2 regions of the Companilactobacillus zhachilii genome follow, and region 1 is predicted to be linked to the other one. Evidence: riboswitches for the same ligand, from Rfam matches in the RefSeq annotation. Region 1 holds a riboswitch; the other holds the start of a gene.

Region 1 (6,652 bases):
CCTAAAATGCATCCCCGTAAGCAATTGACTGTCCCTGATGACAAACGAACTGATGAAGCTTCAATCCGTAACAAATCATACTTGATGAACAGTGGCAGCATTATTTCTTATGAATTTATTTATCGTGGCTACTACCCGGCAGCCCTTGATCAATTACCTAATTCAAGAGTCAAAAAAGATTCCGAAGGTGAAATCGTCAAAACAGCCGATGGTGGTGTAATCATTTACGGTCAAATGTTCTTCAATGGTGCAAAAATGTGGGTTCAAGGCCAAGGTAGCAAGGTCACCGTTAAGGCTCCGCAATCGTTGATTACTGCAATTAAAGATGAATTGCAGGAAACATTGAATGGCTATGAAAAATAACTTGACCGTGACTTAACTATTTTTGCCTTAAACGTGTATCAAAACATGGCTTTTTCTTCTTGAAATAGACAAAGGTATTGAATACAAAAAAATCCCACCATTATATAAATAATGATGGAACCCTTCCGCAACAGTCCCCGTAGGGATACTATCACTCATCTCGAATTAATTTTACAGCGTAATGAAGTTATGTCAATAAATTAATTTCTTTACAACGCCAAACATCAATTACACTGTATTTATATTTAAAAATATTTATCTAGTCATTTTTAAAATCAGTATAATCACCTAAATTATTTTGCACGATTTTTAAACATCAAGCGAAAAATCAATATCGTGCAAAATTAGTGCAAAGTGATTTCCCTTTTTTTATATTTCTTAGCAAAGCAAAAAGAGCTAATAGCCTTTATATCAGCTATTAGCTCTTTTATCTGTTTCATTAAATTACTTTTAATGCCGTGTGCAGGAGTCGAACCTGTGACCGCCGGTTTACGATACCGATGCTCTACCAACTGAGCTAACACGGCTTAATAAAAAAATTACATCTAATTCAATGAACTAGATGTAATCTATTTGACACCTAGGTAAATCCTAAGTATTTATAACTCCGGTTGTCAGACTCGAACTGACGACAACCTGATTAACAGTCAGGTGCTCTACCAACTGAGCTAAACCGGAATAATTTAATAGCTCTTTAACAGAACTATTAAATCTTATCAATTTATAGACTCTAGGTCAATAACTATTTGGCATTTTCTTTAGTAATTTTTGTTACGCCACCCATGTATGGTACCAAAGCGTCAGGAATTGTTACGGAACCATCTTCATTTTGGTAATTTTCAAGGATTGCAGCTACCGTACGACCAGCAGCAAGACCTGAACCATTCAATGTGTGAGCAAGTTTTGTCTTACCATTTTCGTCACGATATCTGATGTGTGCACGACGAGCTTGGAAATCAAGACAGTTAGAACAACTTGAAACTTCACGATACTTGTCTTGTGCAGGCATCCAAACTTCAAGATCATATGTTTTAGCTGAACTGAAACTAGCATCCCCACTTGATAGCACAATAACGTGATATGGAAGACCCAATTGCTTCAAAATGTTTTCTGCATTAGCGGTCAATTTTTCTAGTTCGTTGTATGATTCTTCAGGTTTTGAAACTTTAACCATTTCAACCTTGTTAAATTGGTGCATACGAATCAAACCACGAGTATCACGACCAGCTGAACCAGCTTCTGAACGGAAACATGGTGTTAGAGCTGTAACGTACTTAGGCAAGTCTTTTTCATCTAAAATCTTGTCGGCAAAGTAGTTAGTCAAAGGAACTTCGGCTGTAGGAATCAAAGTCAATGGATTTTCGTCAACTGTGACAGTATAAACATCTTCAGTAAACTTAGGGAATTGACTTGTACCAAACATAGCGTTGTTGTTAACCAAGTATGGAGGAATTACTTCTGTATAACCTTCTTTTTGGTGTTGATCCAACATGAAGTTATAAACAGCACGTTCCAAACGAGCACCCATACCGATATAGTAAACAAAACGTGAACCAGCAACCTTAGTAGCTTGTTCAAAGTCTAAGATACCTAGTTCTTCACCGATATCCCAGTGGTGACGAGGTTTGAAACCTTCCTTAGGAATAGCGCCAACTTTTCTAATTTCAACGTTAGTACTGTCATCAGGACCAACTGGAACAGAATCATCAGGAATATTAGGCAAACGAACAAGAATATAGTTCATCTTACCTTCAGCCTCTTCAAGATCAGCATCAATTTTTTTAATATCAGCCCCGACTTGTTTCATAGCAGCAATTTCATCAGAAGCATCTTCCTTGTTACGCTTCTTAGTAGCAATACCTTGAGAAACCTTGTTACGCTTTTCCTTCAAAGTTTCAGTTTGAACAAGTAGTTCACGACGCTTTTCATCGTATGAAAGTAATTCATCGATTTCTTCACTAGTAACGCCACGTGAAGCTAATTTGTTCTTGATGTAATCAGGGTCTTTTCTGATTAGTTTCATGTCTAACATATTGTAGTTTTCCTCCTAATTTTTAGAGAGCGGAGGACGGCGCTTAGATTTCTGATATTTGCCTAGCTTCACGAGTTATGCACCGCTTTTGTGCATAACTTGGGAAGCGTAGCAAAGCTCAGAAATCTGCCGTCCGCAGCTCGTTTTAAAGCCACCGCAGATATAAACCAACAATAACCTTGAGTTTAAATAGGCAATTACCTACAAAAGCCCAATTATATAGGCAGTGGCTCTAAAACGAGCTACGACAGGGCAACTCCTTCCGCTTTTCATAGCCATGCAAATCACCCGCAAAAATCGGCGGGCAATTCGCATGGCTACGAAAATGCTCGGGAGCTGACCGCCCTGTCTTCGCTCTCTACAACAAAAAAAATGGCCGAATCATCCCAATAAAGGGACGAATCGACCATTCGCGGTACCACCCAGTTTCAGCGTATAACAAAATACACTGCACTTTCAGATTTTATCGGATCAAACCGAACGGCATTACCCGTTACCAGAATGCTGGAATAAAAACCATAACGATTTCCACCGACCATCGTCTCTCTGAAAGGTTTTGTGAGTAGGCACTCTCTTAGCTTTTATATTCTTTGTTTATCATAATTTACTTTTTAACAAATATCAACTAGTAGTGGCCACCATTTTTGGTTTCCTTAACGTCGATATCTTCTAGCTTCAAGAATTTTGTCTTATATCTGATCTTGTAATAAATCCAGCAGACGAACAAAATAATCAAGCCACTATAACTAATCAACAGACGGCCAAAATTGAAGTCGACCATTGAACGAACATCTTGTCCCAAAATGATGATAATTCCTAGAACAATGGCCAATAATGGACCAAATGGGAACCACTTAGCCTTATATTTTAAATCATCCAAACTGTAGCCTTTATATAGATAGGCTTTTCTGAAACGATAATGTGAAAAGGCAATTCCTAACCAAGCAATAAAACCAGTCAAACCTGATGCAGCAACTAACAATTCATAGAATGAATCACCATATAAACTAGTAAATAAGGCAATTCCTCCAACTAAGGCTGTTAATAGTAGTGAAAAGACTGGTACGCCTCGACCATTAGTCTTTTGGAAGACATTTGGTGCCATGCCATTTTTACTCATTGACCAAAGCATCCGACTGGCAGCATACAGTCCAGAGTTAGCGGCTGAAATAACTGAAGTTAAAATAACCGCATTCATAATTCCAGCAGCTAAAGGAATTCCGACTTTCTTAAAGACAATCGTAAATGGACTGATTGCAATATCACCCGCACCTGACCCTAGCAAGTTAGGACTTGTATAAGGAATCAAGGCACCAATAACGGCGATTGATAAAATATAGAACAACAGAATTCTCCAGAAAACTTGTTTGATAGCCTTCGGAATACTCTTCTCAGGCGTTGCTGACTCACCGGCCGTAATACCGATCAACTCAGTCCCCTGAAACGAGAACCCAGCAACAACGAAGACACTTAGGATGGCAGGAACCCCACCAACGAAAGGTGCATGTTTATAAGTATAGTTTGAAAAACCAACGGAACCATGTCCGCCTAAAATACCCATAATAGTTAAAATACCGCAAATTAAGAAAATAATTACGGCGGTTACTTTAATTGATGACAACCAATATTCTGTCTCACCAAATGAACCAACAGAAATAAAATTAATTACTAATAAAACAATCATGAACGTCAAACTAATTTTCCACGACGTCCAACTTGGAAACCAATACTTAACAACTAAAGAAATTGTGGATAAATCGACCGCCAAAGTAATCGCCCAGTTGAACCAATAATTCCAACCAAGCGCAAAACCGAAAGCCGGATCAATAAATTTTGTTGCATATGTTGCAAAAGACCCAGAAACTGGCATATATGTTGCCATTTCCCCCAAACTAGTCATCAGGAAGTAAACCATAATTCCGATAGCCACATAAGCTATCAAGGCCCCTCCTGGTCCAGCTGTTGAAATCGAAGAACCACTTGCAACAAACAAGCCCGTTCCAATCGACCCACCAAGTGCAATCATTGACAAATGGCGCGTTTTCAACGACCTATTCACATCATTATTTTCCATCTCTAATTCCCCTTTTTGGACATAAAAAAAATCCTTATTATCAGAGGAACTACCGACAATAAGGATTATAATTATCCCATTAATCAATAGCTCAACGTTTTACAAAAATATTAAACGATAAACTTTTTAGGTTTACAAAGCTTCCCAAATTGCACACAAAAATTGTGTATCATTTGGGAAACTAGGTAAATCGTCGGAAGTTTACTTGTTCTCAATGTTCTATAAAACGACAGTCCATCACCTGTTAAGCAATGGCCCAATCAAGTTATTTAGTAGGAATAACTGACTTCGGCAAACTTTCCTTTCATATTTTTTCAAAGTACCCTATCCGCACTCCAAAATACTAATAATAAAGATTGCACCTCTATCTGATTACAAAACATTATAAATAAATGTTAAGATAGTATCAAGTAGTGTTTAGTATATTATTAATTTAACATTTCCGGGGGAAGACAAATGTTAGAGCAAATTTTCTTAGTTAAGCAAGACGTTGAGAAATACCGCATGCTTACAGTTATAAAATCATTACCTCCTCGTGAAGTAAACTTAAGTAATATTAGTAGCAAACTGCAATTCACATACCAAAAAACTTATAACATTTTCCAAGCACTGCTGGAAGACTTGGCTGAGGTTGCTCCCGATATTGACCCTAGTGATACCAAAATCGAGTCGATTGATTTTACAAAAATTGCCATTGACACTTACCGTTTGTTTTTGGTGAAAAATTCAGTCGTTTTCCAAGCTTTCAATTACGGCCTGACAAGTGCTAACCCATCGTTTGAAAACTTTAGTAATGAACACTTCACTAGTAAATCTACGCTTAATCGGCGAATGGCAAAATTCCGTGCTTTTCTTAAAAACTTTGGTCTCAAGATTTCTAACTCAACACTTGAAATCAAGGGGAACGAAAAGAATATCCGTTGGATGTCTTACTACGTTTACTGGTACATCTATCACGGGCAAGAATGGCCTTTTGGCTTGATTCAAGAATCTTCAATTGACCAAATTATTGGTCGGACCGGAATCACCTTCAATAATCCGATTGTTCACTTTCAATTTAAATACTTCCTAGCAATTTCTAGAATTCGTTTAATCAAACGTAACTACATCGAAGACTTACCATATTATAGCGACGTGTTCGGTGATCAAACACTAGGTGAAGATATTTTGACACATGAAGATTATCCCATCGTACCCGTCAGTGCTTTGGATAATGAAAATAAGTTAGTAAACTTATTCCGTAAAACGGCGTTTCAACCAAGTGACAAAGCCTTTGAAGAACCAATCAACGCCAACGCCGAATCAACCCTAAGTTCTATGCGCTCGTTTATCACTTTATAGATTTCTTGAAGGAACACTATAACGATGATATGGCGGTCTACCATAACCAAAGAACCTTGAAACACATCATGACTTACGTTACTCGTGATATTGTCTTTTATTACATCATGGCGCCTTACTCCCTCATGCATTTAGATACAATGTATGACACCAATCCTGAAGATACATATACAGACCTTTACAAGGATATTTATACGTTCTTTTCTAATGTCGATCAAAATGAATTTCCGGGGATTTATAACGCTGCCGAATTGATTTCTAGAAACCTTTATCAAATTCTACCTAGTTATATTTCAACCATTAGAGCTGAAGATATTATTAAGGTCAAAGTTTTGATTGATCCCGGTAACCAGGCTTCAGAAGTTGTTCTACGTAATATCAGCACTTTAAAATTTGTGGAAATTGTTCCAAATGATGCGTTTGAAGACGTTGATGTGTTAATTACATCACTAGATGTTCTTCCATTAGATATCGAAAAAAAGAAGTACCCTAGTAACTTGAAAGTTATTTCTTGGGATATTTCATCTATGAGACCTGATTATATTTGGTTATTGATTCAGCTAAATCAAATTTACGTTCAGAAGATGAAAGCTAAAATTGAAAATAGTAAAAAGAAAAAGCTCTTTAAAGCTTGAGAGTGAGACAAAACATGTTCAGCTTTCGAGCATTAAGGCAAATGGCCCCAGTAATCCGATTTTGGATTGCTGGGGTCATTTATTTTAAGCGGAAAAAGCTATGTTTTGTTCCATGTTTACGCTGCATATTTAAAGGCAACAATAATTTTGTCCAAAAATCACTTTTTTTGTTGCATTTTAAAAAGTTAGAACTATAATCGTAATTGT
Region 2 (6,652 bases), 370 kb from region 1:
GACAGTTCGGTCCCTATCCGTCGCGGGCGTAGGAAATTTGAGAGGAGCTGTCCTTAGTACGAGAGGACCGGGATGGACATACCTCTGGTGTACCAGTTGTGCCGCCAGGCGCATCGCTGGGTAGCTACGTATGGACGGGATAAACGCTGAAAGCATCTAAGTGTGAAGCCCCCTCGAGATGAGATTTCCCATTCCGTTAAGGAAGTAAGATCCGTTAGAGAATATGACGTAGATAGGCTGCGGGTGGAAGTGTAGCGATACATGGAGCTGAGCAGTACTAATAGATCGAGGACTTAATCGAGTAAGAGTTTACAGCAGTTTGAAGTGATTCAAGATTTAATTCATTAACTTAATATCTAGTTTTGAAGGTACGAGCGAAAATAGTGTGGTGGCGATAGTGAGAAGGATACACCTGTTCCCATGCCGAACACAGAAGTTAAGCTTCTCCGCGCCGAAAGTAGTTGGTGGGAAACTACCCGCGAGGATAGGGAGTTGCCACGCTGTTATTATTCCGGTTTAGCTCAGTTGGTAGAGCACCTGACTGTTAATCAGGTTGTCGTCAGTTCGAGTCTGACAACCGGAGTTTTTTTTTATCTTGGAGAGTTGTCCGAGTGGTTGAAGGAGCATGATTGGAAATCATGTATACGGGTATTGACCTGTATCAGGGGTTCGAACCCCCTACTCTCCGTTAACTGAATTCAAAAGGGTAAGACCAATAGAAAAAGAGCATGACAATTACGTCAGCTTTCGAATGTTAAACAAATAAGACTAGTAATCCAATCGGGTTACTAGTCTTATTTGTTTTAGTGTGTTACAGCGCAGTTTTCTTACTTTGTCTGATGATCTTGAGATTGTGACCAAGGGGAGGTGTGTAACATCCAATTGATACCATATTTGTCAGTAAAGCTACCCATTTTACCACCCCAAAATTGTTCAGCAAAAGGCATATTAATAGTGACTTGTTTAGATTGAACTAAATGTTCATAAAATTCATCGGCTGCTTGAGCACTCTCTGGATCTTCATTATTGATATCTAATAGGAGTGAAACTTGCTCAGAAGGGTTTGTATCACCATTAAAAGCATCAGCACATTCAAGCTTCATGCCAAGGATAGTGAATCCAGCATGCATCGTTAGATTGTCTAAGTCAGTACCTTCAGGAATATCAAATTGCTCAGCCTGTTGGGGTTGAGGGCTTAAACGATAAATCTCAGTCGCACCAAAAACTTCTTGATAATATTTAAGTGCTTCTTTGGCGTTTTTGAATGCGAGGTATGGATAAATTTGTGATTGCATAGTATCTTCTCCCAATGATTTTGATGAACAAATTGTAACAAATAATTGTCATAAAATGTACAAATTACCTTTGGAAATATTCAACAAAATTTATTGAAAAAAGTGTAAAAAAAAGTATACAAATTTCCGATATGTATGCTATAATTACTTTTGTTGAGTTATTGGTATGCGCCTATAGCGCAATTGGATAGAGTGTCTGACTACGAATCAGAAGGTTGTAGGTTCGACTCCTACTAGGCGCACTAAGTTAAAAGACTTACGAGTTTATCTCGTAGGTCTTTTTTTTGTCTATCAAAAAAGACACCATTTAATTGATGTCTTTGGTTTACCTTATTGAGCAATACTTTTAACAAATTTTTGATAATCGGCTTCTTCGTCAGTATTAGTAATGTTGATGTTAGTTAGATTGTTGTCGTGTAGATCATGTTCATTGATTTCTAATTCATGTGTAAAAGTTGCATTGCCGATTAATCGTAACTGGCTGTTTTCTTTAACGGCACTCAATGTAACGTGAGTTTTAACCATACCGCCAGGATTGAAGATACTAATATCTTGTTCGGAATCAAACTTATCGGAATGTAGTAGTGCAAATGCTAAACTCGTGGCTGACATTCCAGTACCACAGGCATTAGTGAAGCCAACTCCGCGTTCATACGTTTGAACAAATAATTTATTCGTATCGAGTATTTGGCTAAAACTAACATTAACACCTTCAGGAAAATATTCGTTTTGACCATTGAGTCTTTGTCCTAGATCACCTAATTCTAACTGACTTACTTCGGGAACAAAACTAATTAGGTGAGGATTAGGAACCGCAATGGCAGTAAAAGTTTGGTCGGGTAGGAACTCAGGGACACGTTGACCAATCATTTCTGTTTCGTGTTGATAGGAAAATGGTAGATCAGTTTGCTTAAATGAAATAGGAGAAATTTCAACACTGAATGCAGGTACTCCGGGATAGAAATCAGTCGCTTTGGCAACATCCAGATTAGCTTCCATAGTTTCCACTTGAAATTCATCAAGCTGATATTTCTCGGATAAATAGCGGCTGACGGTTCTTAGGCCGTTACCGCACATTTTTGCTTCACTGCCATCAGCATTGATAACCCGCATCTTTCCTAAACAATTTTCACTTGTATCAATTACTAATAGTCCATCTGCACCCTCAAGGATGTTGCTGCAGAAATTAATGGCAACTGATTTCAATTCGCTATCAGTTAATGGTGTTTCTAGGAGTGTTTGATCTAAGATAAAAAACTTATTTTCTGAACCATGTACTTTGAGTAGTTTTACCATTTTAGTCACCTCATTAGTTGAAGAATGTTTTATAAATTTGTTTTACTGCTTCATCAGCGTCAGATTCTTGTATTCCAATCATGATAGAAATGCGTGAAGCGCCTTGGTTAATCATATGGATGGCAATGTTATTTTTAGTTAATGAGTCAATAATTTCACCCAATGTATTGACGTTATGTGCAATTCCTTCACCGACCACCATAATAATTGCGTAGTCATCGATCCATTCCAAATAATCAGGTTGAAGGATTTCTTTAACGTCGTGGCAAAGGTGTTTGATAGTTGTTTTATCAAGTTTACTACGATCAAAAATAACAGTTAAGTCATCAATACCAGATGGCATATGTTCGTATGAAATATTATATTTATAAAAAATTTGGAGTAGTTTCAAAGTAAAACCAACTTCTTTATTCAACAAATAGCGGTGGATATATAATGCCGAAAAGCGTTTTGAACAGGCAATTCCGGTAATTTGATTAGAAGGATTAAAGAGGAATTGTTCCGGCACAATCAAAGTTCCTTCAGCGCTAGGATTGTTAGTATTTTTAACGTTGACAGGTACTTGTCCTTTCACAGCGGGAATGATTGCTTCATCTTGGAAAACTGAAAAACCGGCATATGAAAGTTCACGCATTTCTCGATAGGACATTTTTTTGATGGCTTGTGGATGTTTAACAACATGGTTGTTAGCTGCATAAATGGCATCAACATCGGTAAAGTTTTCGTATAAATCAGCGTGCAAACCTCGACTAAGTAGGGCGCCAGTAATGTCTGATCCACCACGTGAGAAAGTATAAATACTTCCATCTTGACTGTAACCAAAGAAACCAGGAAAAACTACTTTGGCATCGTTGGGTAATTGTAATTTATCTAAATTAAGGTAAGTTTCTGGTGAAATATCAGCATCGTTAGGTTGACCATGAACAATAATCCCGGCATCTTTTGGATCAATGAAAACTGACTTGATTCCTTGTGCATTTAGGACGGAATTTAAGAGGATGGCGTTGAGAAGTTCCCCGTGTGCTTTGAACGCTGCCATTAAATATTTTTCATCAACAAAGTTTGTTTTAGTAAGATTAACTAATTTATCTTTTAGAAGTTTAATAACGGAACCATCGAGTTTAAAATGGTCGCTTATTTCACGGTATCTTGAGATAATCTCTTTGACAATGTTTGTGGAATCAACATTCTCAATAACTGCATTTGCGTACTCAATTAATAAATCAGTAACTTTAGTATCGCCTGTGAAACGTTTTCCTGGAGCAGAGGTTACAATAACCTTTCTTTCAAAGTCATCACTGACGATATTAATGACCTTCTCAAACTGTTCTCCAGTGGCGAGGGAACTGCCCCCAAACTTAACGACCTTCATACAATACACCTCTAAAATTAAATAGTTTTTAATGATGAGTGTATCATTTTTTGTTGTTATAACAAGAAAAATATATTATTTTTGTTTAAAAATGAGAAATTTATTAATATTACTTGACGAATTATGAGTGCTGTTATAATCTTAGTATCAATAAAAGAGGTCGCAATCAACATCAGTAAATGGGAGAGCTTCTGTAAGAGCTTTGAACTCATTGAAAGGGAAGGTTGCCGAAGCGTTAAATGTTGCAGCATTTAATAAGCTGGGGCGTATTAATAAGAGGATACGAACTGTCGTGGCTAATGGTCGGTCACGTTGAGCTTATGACAAAATTGATGCAGATTGTTTATGGATCTCTTTGTTATTAAGCAAAGAGGTCTTTTTTTATTTGGTAAAGGAGAGAATATTATGATTACAGATGATTTAAAGAGCAAGAATGGACATTTGATGATAGGTGGAGTCGACAGTGTTGATTTAGCAAAAAAATATGGCACACCTTTGTATGTATTTGATGTTTCTAGTATCCGTGACCAAATAAGAAAATTTAAATCTGCTTTTGAGAATGCAGGACTACATTATCAAATTAGTTATGCTAGTAAGGCTTTCGCCGTTAAGGCAATTTACCAAGTAATGAAACAAGAAGCTGTTCATATTGACGTTGTTTCCGGTGGTGAATTACAAACAGCCTTGGCAGCCGGCTTTCCTAGTGACAAGATTAGTTTTCATGGCAATAATAAAACTTTCGAAGAGTTAGTTATGGCAGTTCAAAATCATGTCGGAGTAATTATGTTAGATAATTTTCATGAAATTGACTTATTATCACGTATTTTAAAAACAGACCATGAAAAAATTAACGTTATGTTGCGATTGACGCCAGGTATTTCCGCCCATACTCACAAATATGATCAGACTGGTCAGACGGATAGCAAATTTGGTTTTGATGTTGAATCTGGTCAAGCTAAAAAAGCCATGCAGTTAGTTTTAGAAGATGAAAATATGAATCTTTTAGGAATCCACGCTCATATCGGTTCACAAATCTTTGGTACACAAGGATTTGTCATGTTGGCTAAAAAGATGATTGCCATTGCCAAAGATTTTAAGCAAGAATTTAATTACTGGCCCGAAGTATTAAACCTCGGAGGCGGTTTTGGTATTAGCTATACCGAAGATGATGATCCAATTACCGCGCAAAAATTTATTCAACAAATTGCTGATGAATTAAAGAGTGACTGTGATAAGGTCCCAGAAATCTGGATCGAACCGGGACGTTCAATTGTAGGTCCGGCTGGCTATACACTTTATACAATCGGTTCACGAAAAGATATTCCAAATTTAACGCCTTATGTTGCCGTTGATGGTGGTATGGGTGACAACATCAGACCAGCTTTGTATCAAGCCAAGTATGAAGCGGTGGTAGCTAATAAGATGGATCAGCCAATTGTTGAGACAGCTCATATTGCTGGTAAGTATTGTGAGTCAGGTGACATTTTGATTGATAAACAACCTTTACCTGCTACTAAAGCGGGTGACATCTTGGCCGTTCTTGATACTGGTGCTTATGGATACTCGATGGCAATGAACTACAATCGCAATCCAAGACCAGCAGTCGTTTTTGTGGAAAATGGTCATGATAAATTAGTTGTTAAACGTGAAACTTATTCAGATTTACTTAGTTTAGACTTGGATTATTAATTGGAGGAAATTTTGATGACAAAAATGGATGCACAAGAAATTATCAATTATATAGGAAACTCGAAGAAAACTACGCCGGTAAAAGTTTATCTGCAAGGGGATGTTTCACAAATTCAATTTCCTTCAGCAATTCATATTTTTAAGAGTAATGATCTAGCAATTATTATTGGTGATTTTAAAGTTATTGAACCGATTTTAAAAGCTAATAACTTAACTGATTATTATGTCGAAAATGATGGTCAAAATACTGGGGTACCAATGTTAGATATTAATCACATCAATGCACGGATTGAACCTGGTGCTATCATTCGTGACAAAGTAGAAATCGGTGATAACGCCGTTATAATGATGGGTGCCGTTATCAATATCGGTGCTGAAATTGGCGCTAAAACAATGATTGATATGGGAGCTGTTTTAGGTGGCCGTGCTATTGTTGGTGAAAATTCCCATATTGGTGCTAATGCCGTTTTGGCCGGTGTGGTAGAGCCAGCCTCCGCTCAACCTGTAAGAGTTGGAAATAACGTAATCGTCGGTGCTAATGCCGTTGTTTTGGAAGGTGTTCAAGTAGGTGACGATGCGGTCGTTGGCGCTGGTGCTATCGTTACTAAAGATGTTGCTCCAGGAGCTGTTGTTGCTGGTGTTCCTGCAAGGGTTCTTAAAGTGAAAGATCAAAAGACGACTGATAAAACGCAAATTGAGAGTACTTTAAGGAAGTTATAGACATGACATTATCAAGTGACCAATTGATCCAGATTAGACGACATTTACACTCGATTCCCGAGTTAGCAATGCAAGAAGTCAAAACACATGAGTATGTTTTACAAGTGATTCAATCATTTTCTCAAACCAATTTGGAAATTAAAGAGCTACCAGAACTACCAACTGCTCTGTTGGTGTTGGTTAAAGGAACTGATCCACAAAGAAATATTGGATATCGTTGTGACATGGATGCTTTACCGGTGACGGAGAAGAATGGTTTAAGTTATGCTTCAACGAATCC

The links. Region 1 has a riboswitch for lysine ahead of D1B17_RS02590 (amino acid permease). Riboswitches for the same ligand answer to the same signal wherever they lie in the genome.
Region 2: it holds a riboswitch for lysine, as region 1 does, so the genes downstream of both, lysA (diaminopimelate decarboxylase) here and D1B17_RS02590 (amino acid permease) in region 1, are expected to answer to the same signal.

Annotation. Positions count from the first base shown of each region.
Region 1 covers NZ_CP031933.2:592,248-598,899, reverse strand. Annotated here, with positions in the region: gene D1B17_RS02610 (helix-turn-helix transcriptional regulator) at 1-363, shown strand, start outside; tRNA gene D1B17_RS02605 (tRNA-Thr) at 818-890, opposite strand; tRNA gene D1B17_RS02600 (tRNA-Asn) at 969-1,041, opposite strand; gene serS (serine--tRNA ligase) at 1,106-2,395, opposite strand; gene D1B17_RS02590 (amino acid permease) at 3,021-4,469, opposite strand; lysine riboswitch at 4,648-4,844, opposite strand; gene D1B17_RS02585 (helix-turn-helix domain-containing protein) at 4,926-5,810, shown strand; gene D1B17_RS02580 (hypothetical protein) at 5,816-6,445, shown strand.
Region 2 covers NZ_CP031933.2:958,587-965,238, forward strand. Annotated here, with positions in the region: rRNA gene rrf (5S ribosomal RNA) at 385-501, shown strand; tRNA gene D1B17_RS04225 (tRNA-Asn) at 511-583, shown strand; tRNA gene D1B17_RS04230 (tRNA-Ser) at 598-688, shown strand; gene D1B17_RS04235 (VOC family protein) at 828-1,295, opposite strand; tRNA gene D1B17_RS04240 (tRNA-Arg) at 1,464-1,537, shown strand; gene dapF (diaminopimelate epimerase) at 1,626-2,591, opposite strand; gene D1B17_RS04250 (aspartate kinase) at 2,605-3,963, opposite strand; lysine riboswitch at 4,110-4,291, shown strand; gene lysA (diaminopimelate decarboxylase) at 4,369-5,652, shown strand; gene dapD (2,3,4,5-tetrahydropyridine-2,6-dicarboxylate N-acetyltransferase) at 5,668-6,372, shown strand; gene D1B17_RS04265 (N-acetyldiaminopimelate deacetylase) at 6,375-6,652, shown strand, end outside.